One region of the Paenibacillus sp. FSL H7-0943 genome, then DNA from elsewhere that is predicted to be linked to it. Evidence: riboswitches for the same ligand, from Rfam matches in the RefSeq annotation. Region 1 holds a riboswitch; the other holds the start of a gene.
What was found. A riboswitch is a leader RNA that binds a small molecule or an ion and turns the genes downstream of it on or off. The one in region 1 is predicted to bind cyclic di-GMP.

Region 1 (7,446 bases):
TTGCTGGTGTGACACCGGATGCTAACGCAGTACCTAAAAGAGGAGCAGCGGCCAATCTTTTTGACGAGCAGGCGCTCATTCCGGAATATTCTAACTTTATGAATAGTACTTATTTTGACGAGATCTATCATGCGCGAACAGCTTATGAATATACACACGGGATAGTGCCTTACGAGAATACGCATCCACCGCTTGGCAAGCTTTTGATTGCCATAGGTATGGAGCTGTTCGGAGTCAATCCATTCGGCTGGCGTATTATCGGAACATTGTTCGGAGTTGCCATGTTACCTCTCATATATGTAATGGCGCTTCGTTTGTTTAAGAAAAGCAAATACTCCGCCCTCGCGGCAGGATTGTTTGCGCTGGATTTCATGCATTTCACACAGACAAGAATCTCCACGATTGACGTATACGGAGTATTCTTCATTATGTTGATGTTCTATTTTATGCAGCGGTATTACACAATGAATTTCTACAAGCAGCCTTTAAGAAAAACATTAATTCCGTTATTCTGGTCTGGCTTATTCTTCGGAATCGGCGTAGCTTCGAAATGGATTGTGCTCTATGGAGGAGCAGGGCTGGCCATTATGCTGGCTATCTCCCTTTTTGAACGCTACAGAGAATACCAAGCCTCCGGACGCCTGCTGGCAGAGGGGAAGATTAAAGACAAGGAATTGCTGGGCACCTGTCGTGAAGCAGTAGATTCTTTTTGGAAAAAGACTATTATTACGTTGGCTAGTTGTATCGGGTTCTTTGTAATTATTCCAGTAATTATTTATAGCTTATCTTTTGTGCCGGGGTTATCTGCATCAGCAGAGGGCTTCACTATAAAAGGTTTGATTGATTCCCAAAAGAATATGTACAACTACCACAGCCAGCTTGTAGCTACACATCCTTTTGCTTCCTCATGGTGGCAATGGCCGTTTATGAAGAGACCGGTCTGGTTCTTTAGCGGTGGTGAAGGTTTGCCGGAAGGTCAGGTCAGCAGTATAGTGACTATGGGGAATCCTCTTATCTGGTGGACGGGTATTTTTGCAATGTTGGCAACACTGTGGATTACGCTGAAACGTAAAGATAAGAATCTCTACATGATCTGGATTGCCTTCTTCTCGCAATATGTTCCGTGGATGCTTGTCCCAAGAGAAACATTTATTTACCATTATTTTGCTATGGTGCCATTTATGATTCTTGGTATTGTATATATAATGAAGTTGCTGGATACTAAATTCCCTGAGGCCCGTTACGTACAGTATGTCTATGTAGCTGTTGCTTTGCTGCTCTTTATCGCTTTCTACCCGGTACTGTCAGGGATGCAGGTCAGTGGAGATTACGTGAAAGATATGCTGCGTTGGTTCCCTACTTGGGTTTTCTAGGATTTAATAAAAATCTATAAAATAAGTTTATGCATGCAGCGTTATTATGAAGTGTAGATGGATGTAACGCTCCAAAAAGCTTGTAGGAGGAATAAAGGTGAAAGCCAGATATAGTGTGATTGTACCCATGTTCAATGAGGAGCAAGTAATTAGCCATACTTATGAACGTTTGAAAAAAGTAATGGACGAGTGCGGCGATACTTATGAGCTGGTCTTCGTCAATGACGGCAGTCGTGATCGTTCCGCCCAGATGATTCGGGAGATCTGTGAACGAGACGAGCATGTCAAGCTGATTGACTTCTCGCGTAATTTCGGACATCAGGTAGCGATTACAGCTGGCATGGACTATGCCGAAGGTCAAGCGGTTGTTGTTATTGACGCTGATCTTCAGGATCCTCCGGAGGTCATTTTGCAAATGATCGAGAAGTGGAAAGAGGGCTACGACGTTGTATATGCGAAACGCCTGAAGCGCCACGGAGAAACGATGTTCAAAAAGGTCACCGCGAAGCTTTTTTACCGCCTGCTCAGCAGTATGACAAGTGTGGATATTCCTACGGATACAGGCGATTTCCGTCTTATTGACCGTAAGGTATGTGATGTCCTGCGGGGACTTAAAGAAAAGAACCGCTATGTCAGAGGTTTGGTGAGCTGGGTTGGCTTCAAGCAGACTATGGTGGAATATGAACGGGAAGAACGTTTTGCCGGAGAAACCAAATATCCGCTGAAGAAAATGATTCGTTTTGCGTTAGATGGCATCACCTCTTTTTCACATAAGCCGCTTAAGATTGCTACGTATATTGGATTCTTCCTTTCATTCTCTAGCTTTCTCTATTTATTTTTCGTCTTGTTTCAAAAGATATTTTTTACCTCCTGGACGGTTCCGGGCTGGGCTTCCATTGTAGGCGTTAATCTGCTCTTTAACGGTATCGTTCTGATGCTGTTGGGTGTGATTGGGGAGTATATCGGACGGATTTATGACGAGTCTAAAGATAGACCGCTATATATTGTTAGTGAGACTAAAGGCTACCAGAACGAAGAACAACTGGACCGCCGGAAGGACCACAATGATGTCAGATAAGAACTTGCGCGCTGCATTCATACAGTTCCTCAAATTTAATGCCGTAGGTTTGCTCAATACGCTTATTGATTTTGTGATTTTTACATTGTTGAATTCACTAGGGATGGTATACGCATTGGCGCAGGTGATCTCCTATAGTGCAGGCACGGCGAATAGCTTTATTTTGAATAAAAAAGTAACCTTTCGTGATCGCAACCGGGGGAATAAAGAAGGCTTCGACCGCGTGCAGCTGGTCAAGTTTATCGTGCTGAATCTGGTAGTGCTCGGAATATCACTGCTGCTAATGCATCTGTTGACAGACAAACTAGGTATTCAAGTCTTGATCTCCAAGGTGCTGGTTACCTTTATCACGGTGATCATCAATTTCTTTGGAAGTCGTAAATGGGTATTTTAAACATTAATTTCAGGCAGAAGGAGTTGCTATGCTTAAAGGCAAGTAGCTGTTTCTGCTTGATTTGTATATAACCATAGAAACAATATACGGAGGTGAATAACATTGCGTAAATTCTCCTATTTACTCATACTGGCTGGGATACTTATCATGTTATATCCGACAGCTAACGAATGGTACAACGACAGGCAGCAGGAGAAGTTATTAGAAACGGCTGAACTAAGCACTGCCGATAGTACTCCCCAGTCAGATCTGAGGAGCAGGTATGCTGAAGTTACTCAGCTGTTAGCAGAGGAATCGGTTCTGGATGCCCAGGCACAGCCCCAACCCCAAGAGACAGAAAAGCCTGAACCGGAGATTGAAGTCGGTGGCAAAGTAATCGCACTAATTGAAATCGATAAGATTGATTTGAAGCTGCCTGTATTAGAAGGGGCTACAAAAGCTAATATGAAACATGCTGCAGCCCATATGAAAGAAACGGCACCCCTTGGAGAGATCGGGAATGCTGCAATCGCGGCGCATCGGGCTCGAACTACGGGTCGTTTGTTTAACAGATTGAATGAGGTTGTTGTGGGGGATGTTATCACGGTAAAGACTAGTGATCAGGTGTTTAACTATGAGGTATACGATATTTCTGTTGTAGATCCGAGTGATGTCTCCGTTCTTGACGGGAATGACAAGGATAAGATTCTTACTCTGATTACATGTGATCCGTTAGTGAATCCAACGCATCGGCTGATTGTTCATGCCAAATTAACAAAAGGAGAATAGTGAATGACAAGAAAACACAAATACCGGGAGATATTTATAAAATAATGGGTAATCTAGTAAATTAGGTCTTGTTCACAACTATAAATATGATAGTATTATACTATGAAAGCTAAACACGATAACGGCAAACCTTCCGAAAGGTAGGGACGCAAAGCTAAAGGGCCTTTTCCCGAAAGGATGGCAGCCAGCTACCGAATGAAGAGGCTTTTTTTGTTTGTTTCAAATGGATTCTATCAATTATATCTAGTAAAGCTAGAACAGATAGAGCTTATACGATAACGGCAAACCTATCGAAAGGTAGGGACGCAAAGCTAAAGGGCCTTCCCGAAAGGATGGCAGCCAGCTACCGAAAGGAGTTTTATCCGTGAAAAAGATTTATTTTATGCTGGTGGCGTTGTTCGTCCTAATGACTTCAGTTCCGGTAAGTACAGCTCAAGCTGCAAGTGCAGATGCCAGCTGGTTGATTACATCCAAAGTGGCTCAAGGTGTTATTGGTATTAACTATGATATTCCGAAAGATAAAAGAATCAAACTCATGATCACCAAAGATAACAGCAGCTATACATATAACTTGTATGCTTCTGGACAAGCTGAGGACTTCCCTTTGCAACAAGGAAATGGGACTTATAAGGTTTCTGTTCTGGTGAATACAACCGGCAATAAATACAAAGCGTTATATTCCGAAGTAGTAGACGTAACCATGAGTGACTCGAATTCCGTATATTTGGGCTCCGTACAGAATGTGAAATGGAGTTCTTCTGATAAAGCGATTGTCAAAGCTAAACAATTAGTACAAGGCAAAACAACAGACGAAGAGAAAGTTAAAGCGATCTATAACTATGTAGTTGCGAATGTACAATATGATTACTCTCTTGCTAATAGTGTAACTACTGATTATATTCCAAGCATCGATAAGACATTGACTACTAAAAAAGGGATTTGCTATGATTACGCTTCTCTTTTTGCCGCAATGCTGCGGAGTGTAGATGTTCCTGCTAAGTTGGTAATGGGGAATACAAGCTACGTTACGCAATATCATGCCTGGAACGAAGTGTTGCTTAATGGGAAGTGGGTTACCATTGATACTACAGTGGATGCAGGACTTTCAAAGAGTGATAAGAAAACCGATTTAATTAAAGCCTCAAGCAAATATACTGCGGCAAAATACTATTAAGTTCGTCGCTAGAAACATAACTCTATTAAATAAACAACTAGCTTAATTATTAAGCTAGTTGTTTATTTTTATATTAGGGGTTGCTTTTCTATTAATAGTTGGGGTATTATAGGTAAGCGTTGTTAGACAGCGTACAGGCGATACAGACGAGGCTGATAAAAAGCTTCGAAAAATAAAGCTTGCATTTCTGAAAACAACATGATATATTATAAGAGTTGCTGCTGAGACATTAAACGGCGCCAACGAGAACTTGATCTTTGAAAACTGAACAACGAGTGAGTAGGAAATCACGTAAGTGAAATCCAAAATTAGAGAATTAATTTTCTCGTCAGATGTTTCAAAATGAGCATATCGCTCTTTTCAATACTAATTGGAGAGTTTGATCCTGGCTCAGGACGAACGCTGGCGGCGTGCCTAATACATGCAAGTCGAGCGGAGTTATTTTGAAAGCTTGCTTTCAAAATAACTTAGCGGCGGACGGGTGAGTAACACGTAGGCAACCTGCCCTTCAGACTGGGATAACTACCGGAAACGGTAGCTAATACCGGATAATTTCTTTTTTCTCCTGAGAGAAGAATGAAAGACGGAGCAATCTGTCACTGAGGGATGGGCCTGCGGCGCATTAGCTAGTTGGTGGGGTAACGGCCCACCAAGGCGACGATGCGTAGCCGACCTGAGAGGGTGAACGGCCACACTGGGACTGAGACACGGCCCAGACTCCTACGGGAGGCAGCAGTAGGGAATCTTCCGCAATGGGCGAAAGCCTGACGGAGCAACGCCGCGTGAGTGATGAAGGTTTTCGGATCGTAAAGCTCTGTTGCCAGGGAAGAACGTCCGGTAGAGTAACTGCTACCGGAGTGACGGTACCTGAGAAGAAAGCCCCGGCTAACTACGTGCCAGCAGCCGCGGTAATACGTAGGGGGCAAGCGTTGTCCGGAATTATTGGGCGTAAAGCGCGCGCAGGCGGCTATTTAAGTCTGGTGTTTAAACCTTGGGCTCAACCTGAGGTCGCACTGGAAACTGGGTGGCTTGAGTACAGAAGAGGAAAGTGGAATTCCACGTGTAGCGGTGAAATGCGTAGATATGTGGAGGAACACCAGTGGCGAAGGCGACTTTCTGGGCTGTAACTGACGCTGAGGCGCGAAAGCGTGGGGAGCAAACAGGATTAGATACCCTGGTAGTCCACGCCGTAAACGATGAGTGCTAGGTGTTAGGGGTTTCGATACCCTTGGTGCCGAAGTTAACACAGTAAGCACTCCGCCTGGGGAGTACGGTCGCAAGACTGAAACTCAAAGGAATTGACGGGGACCCGCACAAGCAGTGGAGTATGTGGTTTAATTCGAAGCAACGCGAAGAACCTTACCAGGTCTTGACATCCCTCTGAATCTGCTAGAGATAGCAGCGGCCTTCGGGACAGAGGAGACAGGTGGTGCATGGTTGTCGTCAGCTCGTGTCGTGAGATGTTGGGTTAAGTCCCGCAACGAGCGCAACCCTTAACTTTAGTTGCCAGCAAGTAATGTTGGGCACTCTAGAGTGACTGCCGGTGACAAACCGGAGGAAGGTGGGGATGACGTCAAATCATCATGCCCCTTATGACCTGGGCTACACACGTACTACAATGGCCGGTACAACGGGAAGCGAAGCCGCGAGGTGGAGCCAATCCCATCAAAGCCGGTCTCAGTTCGGATTGCAGGCTGCAACTCGCCTGCATGAAGTCGGAATTGCTAGTAATCGCGGATCAGCATGCCGCGGTGAATACGTTCCCGGGTCTTGTACACACCGCCCGTCACACCACGAGAGTTTACAACACCCGAAGTCGGTGGGGTAACCCGCAAGGGAGCCAGCCGCCGAAGGTGGGGTAGATGATTGGGGTGAAGTCGTAACAAGGTAGCCGTATCGGAAGGTGCGGCTGGATCACCTCCTTTCTATGGAGAATCGTTCTCTGCAATGAGGACATTCAAATCGGAAGCTAAGCTTCCAAAACTCAGGTTTAGGCCTGTTACTCACTCGTTGCTCAGTTTTGAGAGTTTAAGCTCTCAAGTAAGACTTGATCCTTGAAAACTGGATACCGAAACGAATTTGCGTTTTAGAACATCTTTTAGCAACTTGTGTAAACAAGTAAATGTTATTAGTGAGATTTTTCTTCGGAAGAATCAAGGTTAAGCTAATAAGAGCACACGGAGGATGCCTAGGCGCCAGGAGCCGACGAAGGACGTGGCGAACAACGAAACTGCCTCGGGGAGCTGTAAGCAAGCTTTGATCCGGGGGTGTCCGAATGGGGAAACCCAGCTGTGGTAATTCGCAGTTACTCATTTCTGAATACATAGGAAATGTAGAGGCAGACCAGGGGAACTGAAACATCTAAGTACCCTGAGGAAGAGAAAACAATAGTGATTCCGTCAGTAGCGGCGAGCGAACGCGGAACAGCCTAAACCTAAGAGCTTGCTCTTAGGGGTTGTGGGACGTCTCACATGGAGTTACAAAGGAATATGGTAGGTGAAGAGGTCTGGAAAGGCCCGCGATAGAGGTAAAAGCCCTGTAGCCTAAACTGTATTCTCTCCGAGACGGATCCCGAGTAGTGCGGGGCACGTGAAACCCCGTATGAATCCAGCAGGACCATCTGCTAAGGCTAAATACTACCTGGCGACCGATAGTGAAA
Region 2 (7,446 bases), 180 kb from region 1:
TTTGTTTATTCTCATACCAATTTATAAAGGCATTAACCTCATCCATACTTAAATCAAATTCTTTTTCAAGTCCTGTATTCATTGTTATGACAAGTATAGCGCGATCACCAGTAGGTTGCTCCGGACCCGGTGTTGGTTCAGGGGTTGGTGTTGGTGTAGGAGTAACTTCAGGTATAGGTATAGTGATTGCTTCTACTGTTGATATAGCGGCAGTTTGATTCGAACCTCCGATGATAAAAATAGTGTTGTTAATTACCGCGGCTGAATTTTGAAATCTCCATGAAGTTAAGTTGGTAAAAACACTCCATGTATCAGTTTGAGGACTGTACTTCTCAACAGAAAGACCATAACCTAAATAATAGATCTCTCCATTTATTACAACTGCGGCACCACCGGATCTTTGAGTGGGCATACTCTTTTTTTCAGTATATGTGTCTAACACAGGATCATATTCATAAAGATTTTTGAAGAATATTGAAGCACCTGCTGCAACATTGGTCCCGCCAGTAATGTAAATTTTATCATTAACAGTAGCGATAAAAGGGCCATTCGGGTTAATAGGCATATTATTTTTAAAAGTCCATTGATTAGTTGATGGATCGTATTCCTCGACGGTAAATAATGAAAGTCCGCTGCTATCTTTTGATCCACCAAAAACGTATATTTTCCCATTGACTACCGCTGAACTTGACCATGATCTAGGAGTTTGTAATGGTGATTTTGTTTCCCAACTGTCTGCTATAGGGTCGTACATTTCAACAACGTTGGTTCTACCCCCGCTATAGTAACCTCCAATAACATATATCTTATCGTCTATAACTGCAGCAGTTGTTGCGGCTCTAGCAGTGGGCATACTTTTTCTTTCAGACCACTTGTTAGTTTCTGGAGTGTACATGTAAGTTTTATTTGTTCTTGTTCCTGTAGCTGCCTCTCCTGATCCATTTGCTCCCCCGAAAATATATATCTTTCCATTCAACTCTGCTGATGCTGATCCCATCAAGTTTATGGGCAAACTAGCTTTTGTTTCCCATTTTACAGTTTCTTCAGCGGATACAGAAAAGGCTGAGAACAGACTTAAGATAAGAATTATAGAACTAAGTAGTAATGTTGTTTTTTTTAACAAAAGAATACAACTCCTTATGTATATTAATAACTATACAAATTTATCTAACTCATCAAAGATTGTCCAAACATAAATTCCTATTTATGAAATATAGTGATAGATAATCAATATATTCTTTTATATTCCATAATAATAATAATTTGTTATTGTATAAAGAATGTATGTAAAACAAAGGGGATAAATATCATGCGGTGTATAACAATACGGCAGCCTTGGGCGACCTTAATTGCTCTTGGTGAAAAAGAGTTTGAAACTCGTTCATGGAGAACAGCCTACCGCGGCGAGTTAGGCATCCATGCCGGAGTGAGGATTGACAAAAAGATTTGTGAACAGGAACCGTACAAATCAGTATTGGCGAAACATGGCTATACAGCGAATAATTTGCCGACAGGAGCTATTATTGCTACAGGTCAGCTCGCGGGATGTTATGTGGTTACTCCAGAGGTGGATTTAAGGGAATGGATCAATGGGAACGAATATGATTTTGGCGACTATAGTGAAGGACGGTTTGCCTGGAAGCTTAAAGGGGTTCATCCATTAAGCCATCCAATTCCAGCTAAAGGTCGGCTAAGCTTGTGGGAGCACTCTAATCACTTCTGAACGGCGAACAATATTTTTAATGTAATTTTTATGTGCCTATCAGCTTTTTTTCAGGTTCGAGGTATATATTAGAGACACCAAACACCCCCCAGTGTTTTGTGGTATATCTCTCTCAGGTCTTGCCAACTCCCATGGTAAGGCCTATTTTTTTGTTCACTAATTGATTGGGGGGAGAGAGCGCAGCGGCTTCTATACAGCTTTACTTAATCTGGTACTGTTCTTCGTAACTCTTAAAAGATGAAATATCCAGCCCTAGATATCTGCGCATATGGATGGCAGCCTGAGCCGCAACAATGTCATTCAACAGCAGCATTCGTTCATGATAGCCACGACATATATACTTGGCTTCAATTCCCGTATTAAGTCTGTTTTGCTCATACACCTTGATTCCCCGTCTTCTCATTTCTGCACGAACATCCCTTAGATCTGTTGTAGCTACTGCAGCAGCTGTTCCAAGCACCTCCAGATAAGGGGCGGGTGTTCGTAAGTGTGTAGATAAAATGGCGGAGTCCCGTTCGAAAGCTGATAAAATCATCGGAAGCAATAAATAAGATTTCACCAGCATGTTGTCCCTGCTTTCTGCTCTATGCATGAATCTCATCACCTCTAATAGGAACGTATATTCGTATTCTACCCCGATATTCCAAAAATAATCAATGGTATTTCTAAACAGCTTATCCAATGTGATAAAATTCACAACTAAATAACGGAGAATAAATTATATTAAAAATTGTAATAATAAAAATTAATGTATCGAACGCAAATAAAGGAGAATTATGATGGAAAAAGAGGGCAGCCTCCAGCGTGGATTGTTTTTTGGTTTAATTCTGAGTGTTCCCTTATGGATATCCATATTGGGCTATATACAGTTACTTTAAAATTTAATGAAAAACCTTATGCGAAGCGCCTTTAGGCGCTTTTTTTGTGTGGTACTAATGCGGGGAATTATCGAAAGGAATTGATTGACAATTGTGGGTGTCGGGAGCTAAACTGTTATTAATTCAAAAGTATTAAAAGTCATAGACTGTTATTGGATAGAATGCTTCAGCTACCAGTTCTGGACTTGCAGTGTAATACATATATATAGTCATGATAATAGCAAACCGTCTGAAAGGGCGGGACGCAAAGTCCAGGAGTCTAAAGTGTCTTAAAGGCACAATGACCGTCCGACTGCCATGAGAAGGGAATTTCACTTCTTTTTGGCGGTCTTTTTTGTTGTTAGGTCCTTTAGAGTTTCTGGTAATTATTCTGATTAATATAAATCATAGTTTTAGGAGGTGTGCCATTTGAAAAGAAGAATAAAACCGTTACTCTCGCTTGTATTAGCTGGGATTTTGACGGTAGGTAGTGGGCTTTCCTCATTGGGAGCTGGAGTTGCTGGAGCTAGCAGTTCTTCTACATTGGGAATTGCAGCGGTCTACAACGTGTTTATTCTAGGGGATATAACAACAGTTTCGGATACGGAAGGAAGGTTTGCTGCTGGAGGTAACGTTAACTTAACCAACTATAGTGTTGGAGATAGGTTGACCGCTGCAGAGGTTTCCCTGACTGACACACTTGTTGTTGGAGGGAATCTTACTTTCAACGGAGGTACTGTTTATGGGAATATCGTGCACGGGGGAGATTTTTCAGGGAATGTAACGCTCCTCAAGGGTGGTACAAAAAGACAGGGGAGTACGATTGACTTTTCAGCAGTAGGTCAGTCTTTGAAGGACAAATCAGCAGAACTTGCAGCATTGCCGGCGAATGGAACAACAGTGTACCAATATGGCAGCCTTACCCTGACAGGTACAGATCCTGCGGTCAATGTTTTTAATGTTTCAGGAGATAACGTCTCTAATACCTACGGAATTACAATAAATGTTCCTTCAGGATCTACTGCAATTATTAATATTGATGGTTCTAACGTAAAAATGAAAAACTTCGGATTTCTACCTAATAACGTGTTGAACAGCAAGAAAATTTTGCTTAACTTTAGCCAAGCTGCGTATCTTGATATGGCAGGCATAGGTGTAATGGGAAGCATACTTGCCCCCTATGCTCATGTTGATTTTATTAATGGTCAGATTAACGGTACTTTAGTGGCGGCTTCACTCAAAGGTACTGGTGGTGGTGAATTTCACCACTATCCATACGATGGTGATGAACCCGGACCAACGCCGACACCAACGCCGACACCAACACCAACAGTGACGCCGACACCAACACCAACAGTGACACCAACGCCGACAGTGACACCGACACCAACACCAACAGTGACACCAACGCCAACGCCGATAGTGACACCGACACCAACACCAACGCCAACGCCGACACCGACACCGACGCCGACGCCAACGCCTACAGTGACACCAACGCCGACGCCGACAGTGACACCAACGCCGACACCGACGCCAACACCATGTCCGACGCCGACAGTGACACCAACGCCGACGCCGACACCAACGCCGACAGTGACGCCAACGCCAACGCCAACAGTGACACCAACGCCGACAGTGACACCGACGCCAACGCCAACAGTGACACCGACGCCAACGCCAACAGTGACACCAACGCCGACAGTGACGCCAACACCGACACCGACACCAACGCCGACAGTGACACCAACACCGACACCAACGCCGACGCCGACACCAACGCCGACAGTGACGCCGACGCCGACACCAACGCCGACACCGACACCAACGCCGACAGTGACACCAACACCGACACCAACGCCGACGCCGACACCAACGCCAACGCCGACACCAACGCCAACGCCGACAGTGACGCCAACACCGACACCGACACCAACGCCGACAGTGACACCGACGCCAACGCCAACAGTGACACCAACGCCGACAGTGACGCCAACACCGACACCGACACCAACGCCGACAGTGACACCAACACCGACACCAACGCCGACGCCGACACCAACGCCAACGCCGACAGTGACGCCGACACCAACGCCGACGCCGACACCAACGCCGACAGTGACGCCGACGCCGACACCAACGCCGACGCCGACACCAACGCCGACAGTGACGCCGACGCCGACACCAACGCCGACACCGACACCAACGCCGACAGTGACACCAACACCGACACCAACGCCGACGCCGACACCAACGCCAACGCCGACACCAACGCCAACGCCGACAGTGACGCCGACAGTGACGCCGACACCAACGCCGACGCTTGAAGCAACACCAACACCGACGGTAACGCCAGAGGTAACACCAACACCAACGGTAACACCAGAGGTAACACCAACACCAACGGTAACACCAACACCAACGGTAACACCAACACCAACGGTAACACCAACACCAACGGTAACACCAGAGGTAACACCAACGTCGACACCAGAGACTTCGGTGTTCCCGACACCAACGCCATCATCCGTAATTGGCACTATAGTTCTTGCAGAAGATCCCGTGCCGCTTGGGCCTGTAGCTTCGCCGACACCAGCGCCAGTACCAACACCGTCGAATAGCACAGAAGTACTTGTTGATGATGATGAGATCCCATTAGGTCCGGTACCGGCAGTGACACCAACGCCAACACCAACACCTGATGAAATCATCGTAGTGGACGATACGATCCCATTAGGAAAGCCACCTGTGAAGGAATTGCCAAAAACGGGTGAATCAAGTCCTGCACCTTACTATGTAGCAGGTTTAGGTTTTGCACTTATCGGATTATTAATGAGAACCAAGTTCTCCAAAAAGAATAAATAATAAAGGGTAGATCAACATAGAGTCGCTTTCGGGAGTGTTCCGATGGCGGCTCTATTTGTATGTCATGATTGCGATAGTTTGGTGCATTCTAAGTAGATGGTATACTCTTGTTGGAAAAGAAATGTAGAGGGGATGGCGAAGGCGAATTGATATGGTTCATTATTAGCGCTGTAATCATCATAGGGATTCTAATCTATGTGGGATTTTTCTTCTATGGTATTGCTATTAAACGAGCGCCAAAGGTATTTCTAAGTAATAATCCTAATCTGAAGGCTGATCCTCCGGTTGCCGGAGCTTCTTGGGGGGAGGGGAAGGATTGGGTCTCTCGCCAGAGCTTCGAGAATATTGAGATCGTATCTGCAGATGGACTTAAACTAAGGGGTTACTTACTCCAATCTAATCGTGCTGCGGGACGCACAGCCATTCTAGCCCACGGTTATTCAGGTAAAGCAAAGGATATGGGGGCGTACGCCAAAATCTACTACGAGAACTTAGGCTTTAACATCCTAATTCCCGATGCAAGAGGGCATGGAGATAGCGCAGGGGATTACATTGGTTTTGGTTGGCCGGAACGAAAAGATTATTTGCAATGGATTGAATACATGATTAAAAAGACTGGGCCCAGTGCTCAAATTGTGCTTCACGGTGTCTCTATGGGTGGTGCTACAGTGCTAATGACCTCAGGGGAAGATCTTCCGCCGCAGGTAAAAGCTATTGTTGCGGACTGCGCTTATACCTCAGTAAAAGCACAATTATCTTACCAACTACGACGCATGTATCGCTTACCAAGTTTCCCTTTCGTTCAAAGTGCAAGTCTAATCACCCGCTTGAAGGCGGGGTATGGCTTTGGTGAAGCCTCTGCATTAAAACAAGTGCGGAAAGCGAAGGCTCCGATTCTTTTTATTCATGGGGATGCGGATAACTTTGTACCTTTTGCTATGATGAATGAATTGTATGAGGCATGCCAGAGTCCAAAAGAGAGGCTCATAGTACCGCAAGCGGGGCATGGATTGTCTTATGATACGGATAAGGCGGGGTATATAGATGTAGTAACAGCTTTTGTAAGTCGATATGTAAAATAAGTCCTGAACGTAGACAGCGCCCGATATCCGCTAGGTAGCGGTTATCGGGCGCCTATATTTTTCCACACATGACGTAGTCCTTGAATAAGGATCGTACCGTCATGCTTTCTCGTTATATTCATCCCCCGCCGTTCGTGAGTAACGGGTGTCTTGATTCCTTGTTATTTCCAGCAGCCGTGTGGCGAGAATAATCCTTCCAATACGACAAAAGCCCTACCTCTCTTTTGCCCTTGCGGCTCCATTGACCGCGCCAGTGTGAATCGGAATGCTATATTTCGAATTTAATCTCATAAAAAGGAAGAGTACTGCAAGAAAACATAAAGCCTCTTTGTCCAAAATGCCGATGTGTATAATAGTCGGCCTGACATCTTCTTGGTGGGGATATTCAATATATCGAAAAACAAATACCATATAAATATAACACACTATTGTTTAAAAGGCAAATATAATAATGAATTCCAAGATAAGGTTTATTTGATTCTAGAGAGGAACAAACCTCGATAAGGGGCGCTTAGATTTTGAAAGTAACTTAAATTGGGTTAATTGTGAATTATTCCGGAAAAGCTAGTAAACCAGAGGAGATGGGCGATCTCGGTGCAAATGGGCTAAAATGTAAGTTGGATATTTTTGCAAACGCTACAAATTACAACTGAAAATGCCAGAGACGAATGGGTTGTGTCTGCTGGGGTTATTTTGCGTGCCTATTTTGTGAACAGCTCTCTAAAACTGACAATAAACTCCAACATTGATTGAAGGATTGAGGGTAGACCGTTATAATTAATAAGTCTGGATTTTAATTAAAAAATAAGGGAGATTTTTATGAAACGCGCAGATGTGTGGCTGATTTCCATCGTATTGATTGCTGCGCTCGCTTTTCTCGTACCGAGATGGTTTTCGGACAATGATGACAAAGGTGGGG

Region 2: linked by a shared signal. The riboswitch ahead of NSQ55_RS02490 (choice-of-anchor A family protein) and the one ahead of NSQ55_RS03255 (transglutaminase-like domain-containing protein) in region 1 are both predicted to bind cyclic di-GMP.

What each region holds. Positions count from the first base shown of each region.
Region 1 covers NZ_CP150148.1:737,232-744,677, forward strand. The annotation lists gene NSQ55_RS03235 (phospholipid carrier-dependent glycosyltransferase) at 1-1,373, shown strand, start outside; gene NSQ55_RS03240 (glycosyltransferase family 2 protein) at 1,471-2,451, shown strand; gene NSQ55_RS03245 (GtrA family protein) at 2,438-2,845, shown strand; gene NSQ55_RS03250 (class D sortase) at 2,948-3,613, shown strand; cyclic di-GMP riboswitch class I at 3,727-3,809, shown strand; cyclic di-GMP riboswitch class I at 3,884-3,964, shown strand; gene NSQ55_RS03255 (transglutaminase-like domain-containing protein) at 3,978-4,787, shown strand; rRNA gene NSQ55_RS03260 (16S ribosomal RNA) at 5,155-6,712, shown strand; rRNA gene NSQ55_RS03265 (23S ribosomal RNA) at 6,945-7,446, shown strand, end outside.
Region 2 covers NZ_CP150148.1:557,315-564,760, forward strand. The annotation lists gene NSQ55_RS02475 (kelch repeat-containing protein) at 1-1,123, opposite strand, end outside; gene NSQ55_RS02480 (ASCH domain-containing protein) at 1,310-1,723, shown strand; gene NSQ55_RS02485 (hypothetical protein) at 1,923-2,315, opposite strand; cyclic di-GMP riboswitch class I at 2,811-2,901, shown strand; gene NSQ55_RS02490 (choice-of-anchor A family protein) at 3,010-5,445, shown strand; gene NSQ55_RS02495 (alpha/beta hydrolase) at 5,553-6,527, shown strand; gene NSQ55_RS02500 (NusG domain II-containing protein) at 7,347-7,446, shown strand, end outside.